One region of the Microbacterium sp. BWT-B31 genome, then DNA from elsewhere that is predicted to be linked to it. Evidence: predicted binding sites of a transcription regulator. Region 1 holds the regulator's gene; the other holds the start of a gene.
The links. Region 1 encodes LexA, which represses DNA repair genes until DNA is damaged. Its sites were predicted from a motif close to TCGAACANNTGTTCGA; they were not measured.
Positions count from the first base shown of each region.

Region 1 (3,413 bases):
ATGCCCCGATCGAACAGCTTCTGCCACGCCACCCCGCTGTCTTCGACGCCGCCGAACAGCACGAAGTTGGTCCACGACTCGTAAGGCGTGTAGCCCAGCGCCTCGACCGTCGCCGAGATGCGATCGCGCTGGGCGACGATATCGTCCACCATCCGCAGCATCGTGGGGGCGTGGCGCAGCGCCGCAGTCGCCGCCGCCTGCGTGAGGGCGCTCAGGTGGTACGGGAGCCGCACGAGGCGGAGCGCGTCGATGAATGCGGGATCCGCGGCGAGGTAGCCGACCCGCGCGCCCGCGAAGGCGAACGCTTTGCTCATCGTGCGCGAGACGACGAGCCGCTCGCGGCCGGGCAGCAGCGTCAGCGCAGAGCGCTCATCACGAGGCGCGAACTCGTGGTAGGCCTCGTCGACCACGACGATTCCCGGGGCCGCGTCGTACACGGCCTCGATCACGTCGAGGTGCATCGGGGTGCCCGAGGGGTTGTTCGGCGCGCACAGGAACACGACGTCCGGCGCGGCGGCCTCGATCTGGGCCGCCGCCTCGGCGGGGTCGAGGGTGAAGTCGTGACCGCTCCTGCCCGCGACCCACCTCGCCCCGGTGCCCTGCGTGAGGAGCGGATACATCGAGTACGTCGGCGCGAAGCCGAACGCGGTGCGCCCGGGCCCGGCGAAGGCCTGCAAGATGTGCTGGAGCACCTCGTTCGAGCCGTTGCCGGCCCAGATCTGGTCGCGCGTGAGGCCGTGGCCGAGATAGCCGGCGAAGGACTCGCGCAGCGCCGTGAACTCGCGATCGGGGTAGCGGTTCACCTCGCGCAGCGCGTGGGCGAGCGCATCGACGATGTCGTCGGCGACGTCCTGCGGAACGGGGTGCGTGTTCTCGTTGACGTTCAGCGCCACGGGGAGGGGCGCCTGGGGGGCGCCGTAGGGCTTCAGTCCGCGCAGATCGTCGCGGAGGGGCAGATCGTCAAGGCTTACGCTCACCCCTCCCATCGTAGAGCGCCCGGCTCAGCGCGCCGACGAGTACGCAGCGGGGATCGCGAGCTCCTGCCCCGCGACGATCCCCACGCTGCCGAGCGCATTGAGTCGGACGATCGCGTCGACCACGTCGCGCGGATCGGACCCGGGCGCGACCCCTTCGGCGATCGCCCACAGCGTGTCGCCGGGCTGCACGGTCACTGTCTCGAACGTGCCGGCGGGCGCGCCCGCGTCGCGGGACGCCAGAGCGGCGCCCCCGCCGACGATGGCGGCGGCCAGGGCCACGGCGGCCGGGAGGGCCGCCAGAAGCGTGAGCACGCGCCGCCCTCGGGTGGTCAGGCGCAGGCGCGTACGCGGGGCGAGCGATGCGGTGGTGACGGCGAAGGTGCTCATGTGTTCCTCCCGACGGTGGCGAGAAGTTCGCACCCGACTCGCGGCCGGGCGGATCGGATGCGAACTTTCCTTCCGAACGTATCTTCGATTTGTGGAGACGTCAAGCCTGTCTGTCGAGCCCGTTCCTTCGAAGAGCGACACGCGCGTCGATTCGCGCGGATCGTCCCGTGATCGGATACGGTTTCGATAGCAACACCCCACCATCGACCTCCGACATTCGAAGACCGGTGCACCCCCGGGATTCGCTCGATGCGGCGCCGCATGCGGCGGGGTGAGACAGGAGCACCCACGATGACCGACGCGACCGCCGGACGCGACAAGCCTCAGACCCGTCGCCGCAAGAGCCTGAGCGACAAGCAGCAGGCGATCCTCGAGGTCATCCAGCGCTCGATCTCGCGGCAGGGCTACCCGCCGAGCATGCGCGAGATCGGCGACGCGGTCGGCCTCAAGTCGCTTTCGAGCGTGACCCATCAGCTCAACCAGCTCGAGCTGAGCGGCTACCTCCGTCGTGACCCGGGCAAGACCCGCGCCCTCGAGGTGCTGATCGACCTGCCCGGCGCCACCGAGAACCCGGCCGACAGCGCCCCGCCGGTCGGCGACGCGGCGCTGGTCCCGCTCGTGGGCCGCATCGCGGCAGGCGTTCCCATCACCGCCGACCAGCAGGTCGAAGAGATCTTCCCGCTCCCCCGCCAGCTCGTCGGCAAGGGCGACCTGTTCATGCTCAAGATCGTCGGCGAGTCGATGATCGACGCGGCCATCTGCGACGGCGACTGGGTCGTCGTGCGCGCGCAGAACGTCGCCGAGAACGGCGACATCGTCGCCGCGATGCTCGACGACGAGGCCACCGTCAAGACGTTCCGCCGCCGTGACGGCCACACGTGGCTGCTCCCGCGCAACTCGGCGTTCGAGCCGATCCTCGGCGACGAGGCGACGGTCCTCGGCAAGGTGGTCGCGGTCCTGCGGGCGGTCTGAGCGGCTTCTTCCCGGTCCCGTGGCGCCCTCTCCCGGGCTTCGCACCGCGCACCTGGCGCGCACATGTCGGTCCGCGCCGATAGTGTGAGCGTCATCGCCGGGGGGACGATCCCTTCGCCGGTCGCACGCTCCCTGCGTGTTCACGATCGAGGGGTGGGACCATGCCTTCTGAGATCGACGATCTGCGCGCCGAGATCGCGGCGCTTCGCGCAGACAACGATCGGCTGCGCACCGGGGGCACGCTTCCGGTCACCCCGATCACGCCCGCCGCACCGGGCGGCGCCTCCCGAGCGAACAAACGCGACGGGTGGCGTGCGCTCGTCTCGGCGGTGTGCATCGTGATCGCCGGCATCCTGGTCCCGATCTCGATCGTCGCCACCTGGACCCGCACCCAGCTCGTCGACGAGGCCGCCTTCGTGCAGACCTTCGCACCGCTCGCCGACGATCCCGACGTGCAGGCGCTCATCATCGGCGAGGCGACCGCCGCGATCGAAGACAGTCTCGACATCGAGTCCTTCACGAACGATCTGTTCGACGGGATCGCGACGCTCGATCTGCCGCCGGCGGCGCTGCGGGCTCTCGACCTGCTGCGCCAGCCCGCGGTCTCGGGCATCCAGAGCCTCATCGACACGACCGTCACCCGCGTGGTCGAATCCGACGCGTTCGCCGACGTGTGGGAGCGCGCGCTGCAGGTGAGCCATCGCGCCCTCGTCGCGACCGCGACCAACGACGGCACCGGCGCGGTCACGATCGACCAGGCCGGCACCCTAGGGATCCAGCTCGGTCCGATCATCGAAGAGCTCAAGCAGCGGCTGGTCGATCAGGGGATCACGTTCGCGGCGTCGATCCCACCGGTCACCCACACCATCGTGCTCGTGCAATCCGAGGCGCTCGCGCTCGTGGGCACGATCTACAGCCTCGCGGTCACCGTCGTCTGGTGGCTGCCCGTGATCGCGCTCGCGCTGTTGGTCGTCGGCATCGTCGTGGCGCGCCGGCGGTTCACCGCCCTGCTCGGCACCGGAGTGGCGATCCTGGTCGGCGCCGGCCTCCTGTGGATCGGGCTCGACAGCGGGCGGA
Region 1 is NZ_JBFECU010000003.1:35,690-39,102, forward strand. It holds gene AB1K54_RS04475 (histidinol-phosphate transaminase) at 1-977, opposite strand, end outside; gene AB1K54_RS04480 (LysM peptidoglycan-binding domain-containing protein) at 1,002-1,364, opposite strand; gene lexA (transcriptional repressor LexA) at 1,656-2,336, shown strand; gene AB1K54_RS04490 (hypothetical protein) at 2,498-3,413, shown strand, end outside.

Region 2 (3,413 bases), on a different contig from region 1:
ACGAAGACACGAGCTCGGGATGCTCCCGCCCCAGCCACTGCATGAACCACTGCTTCGCGCCGGGGCGCAGATGCAGGGCGCCGTAGACGACGCGATGGGCGCCGGCCTCCTTGATGCGTGTCAGCGCGTGGTCGAGCGACGCGATCGAATCGGTCAGGTGGGGGAGCACAGGCATCAGGAAGACGGTCACATAAAAACCCGCCTCGGAGGCGGCGCGCACCGTCTCGAGGCGGGCCGCCGCAGTCGGAGCGCCGGGTTCGAGCGAGTGCTGCAGCGCATCGTCGAACACGGCGATCGAGGTGGCGATCGTGACGGAGACGGATGCTGCGGCATCGGTCAGCAACGGCAGATCGCGACGGACCATCGTGCCCTTGGTCAGGATCGAGAAGGACGTGCCCGACTCTGCGAGGGCCGAGATGATGCCGGGCATGAGCCGGTAGCGGCCCTCGGCCCGCTGGTACGGGTCGGTGTTGGTGCCGAGCGCGACCGGTTCGCGTTCCCACGTGCCCCGCGCCAGCTCGCGCCGAAGCACGTCGACCACGTTGACCTTCACGACGATCTGCGAGTCGAAGTCGTGCCCCGCGTCGAGGTCGAGGTACTCGTGTGTCGGACGGGCGAAGCAGTTGTGGCTGATGACACCGTTCGCGATGAAATCGCCGGTGCCGGTGGTGATGTCGACCATGTCGATGTCGTGTCCGAGGTCTTCCACGCTGACGACGCGCAGATCCGCGACGGTCTTGACGGCTGTGCCCGCGATGGCCGTCTCTCGGGTGATCGCGGGCTCGGTGAGTGCGAAGAACCGCCGCCGCTGCGCATGCCCGCCCGAGATGCGCACCGTACGGACGCTGTTCGATCGCGGCGGCTCGATGACGTGTGGAATGCCGTGCACGTCGAGGGCGTCGTGGATGAGCCGAAGAGTCTCTTCGTTCTTGTTGCTGACGCGAAGCACGCCACCAGAACAGGAGCCGGCCGCATCGAAGAGGCCGGCGAGGAACCCCGCGTGCCACGCCGGGGTACGCACGCTCGGAACGGAGGTGACTCGCTCGATGGTCTCGACGTCTGCTCGTCGCGCAGTGTGGATCGCCGACATCTCTGGCCGAGCGGTCGTCGCCTGCGTGAAGGGGCGGGTCACGGTCGGAACGCCCTCGGCCTCGAGCAGCAGACGGGTTCTGTCCAGGGCGTCGTGATCTGCGAGGGCCAGGCGGAATCGGTGGACCGTGGCGGTGCGCTCGCCATAGGGATAGGCGCCGTGCAGCAGCATCCCATCACCTCGGCTCACGCCGGCCAGATACCCTCGCCGATGCTCGCCGTCCAACGGCGGGCGCAGACGAGCCCGCTCGCCCAGCCCACGTCCCATCAGCCGGTTACTGGTCGTGAGAGACGGTCGCTGGTCAAGACCGCCCATCACATCTTTGACATGCTTCCACCCCCGTTCGGTGAGGAACCGGTGGTCGGCACTGGCGACGAGCTGAGTGCCGTCAGCGAGCGTCACGCGGAATGCGCGCCTTCGAGTGGACCACTTCGCCTTCACGGTGGTCGCGACGTAGCGACGGCAGTCGCCCTGCTTCTCGGTCCCGATGACCTCCTGACCGATCGTCAGCTCGTCGATCCGGCGTTGACGCCCGTCGGCGCACAGAACCAAGGTGTCGGGGCTCAGACAATAGGCGCACGCATGGCTGCAGCCCCGGTACGGGTTGATCGTCCAGTCGAAGGGCATCGACGACGACCCGGGCACATGGTTGAGGGCCGACTTGCAGAGCACCTCGTGGAAGGTCATGCCGGCGAACTCGGGAGTGGTGACCGAGCGCACGAGCGGGTGCAGTCGGTCGAGTCCGGGCAGGGCGGCCTCATCCACCGTCCCGAGCTCTTGACCTTGCCAGCGCATGAAGGAGAGTAGAACAAAGATTCGACACTGTGTCAACCACCGCACGGCGGTTCATCGAAGGGCGAGCGCGCGATCTGGCGGCCGTGCGTGCGAACGGGTCACAATGGACGCGTGACGGCACCCCCACCGCACATGCCCACGACGACCCGTCGCGCGTTGCGAGAAGCGCGCGAGCGGGCGAGCCGCCCTGCCCAGACGACCCCCGCGTCGCACCGCAGCGCGTGGAGCGAACTGCTGGCCGCTGTCCCGTCAGGGCTTCCCCGCCACGCGCGCAAGCACACGCGCAAGAGGGCCGTCGTCGCGCTCATGACGGCGATCGGGAGCGTTCTCATCGTGGCGTCGGCATCCGTCGTCACGGCGGCGGTGGCCGTGGCGGACGCACGGGCGCCCGTCGTGCTCTTCGCCGGGGTCGACGCCTCCGACCCGGTGGCCGCCGCGATCCAGAGCGTCGTCGGCGCGGCCGCGTCGCCCACGCCCCATCCGACGCCGTCGCCGACGGGCGATCCCCAGGAGGAGCCGCTCCCGCCGCCCCCCAGGCAGGTGCCCTTCGCGTCGTGCGAGAACCCCGCGGTGGTCGCGGCTCTCGCCGCAGGCGACGACTCGGCCGTGCTCGCCGCGGCGGGCGGCGCGCGCGCGTTCCGCGAGGCCGTCGTCGCCGGCGGCATGCCGTGCATCGGGTTCGACGACCCTGCCCGGGTGTGGAACGTGATCGACAAGCTCCGTCCGTCCGCACCGGTGGACTACGCGCCCGCCGCGCTGGCGCGCGCCACCGGCGTTCAGACGTTCGGCCCGTTCGACCAGTTGCGGCCCGACGCGGCTGCCGCGATGACGGCGCTGGCCGAAGCATCCCGTTCGGCAGGAGCGGGCGAGATCGCGGTGGCCAGCGCCTATCGGGACTACTGGTCGCAGATCGACGTCTACGGAGACTACGTCTCGATGCATGGTGCGGCCTACGCCGACCTCGAGAGCGCGCGGCCCGGATTCAGCGAGCACCAGAGCGGACTGGCCGCCGACGTGCTGCCGTGCTTCGAATCGTGCCTCACGATGGACGACGTCGCCGGCTCGCCTCAGGGGGCGTGGCTCGTCGGGCACGCGTGGGAGTACGGCTGGATCACGAGGTACGAAGAGGGCTCGACGCCGATCACGGGCTACATGGCCGAGCCGTGGCATCTGCGGTATGTCGGCGTCGAGCTCGCGGCCGAATACCACGCCGGGGGCTGGCGCTCGCTCGAGGAGTTCTTCGGGCTGCCGGCCGCGGGCGACTACCCCGCGGGGTCGTGACCGCGCGGTTGCGGCATCCCACAATAGGCGGCACCGAGTTTCGCGTATCGTGAGATGCAATCTCACACGTTCGGCGCTTCGCTGACGGTGCGGCGTAGGATCGCCTGCGGCGAAGCGGCCCGAACGGCCCCGCCGGGCAACACGAAAGGACAGGCTCAATGGAGCGCGACATCTACGACGAGGATCACGACGCCTTCCGCGACGTCGTCAAGGAATTCGTCAAGCGCTACGCGACCGAAGACAAGCG
Region 2 is NZ_JBFECU010000012.1:43,759-47,171, forward strand. It holds gene AB1K54_RS12870 (intein-containing Rv2578c family radical SAM protein) at 1-1,885, opposite strand, end outside; gene AB1K54_RS12875 (M15 family metallopeptidase) at 1,997-3,166, shown strand; gene AB1K54_RS12880 (acyl-CoA dehydrogenase family protein) at 3,325-3,413, shown strand, end outside.
Region 2: a site for LexA is predicted at 1,895-1,910, ahead of AB1K54_RS12870 (intein-containing Rv2578c family radical SAM protein). Genes of this name have one in related genera too.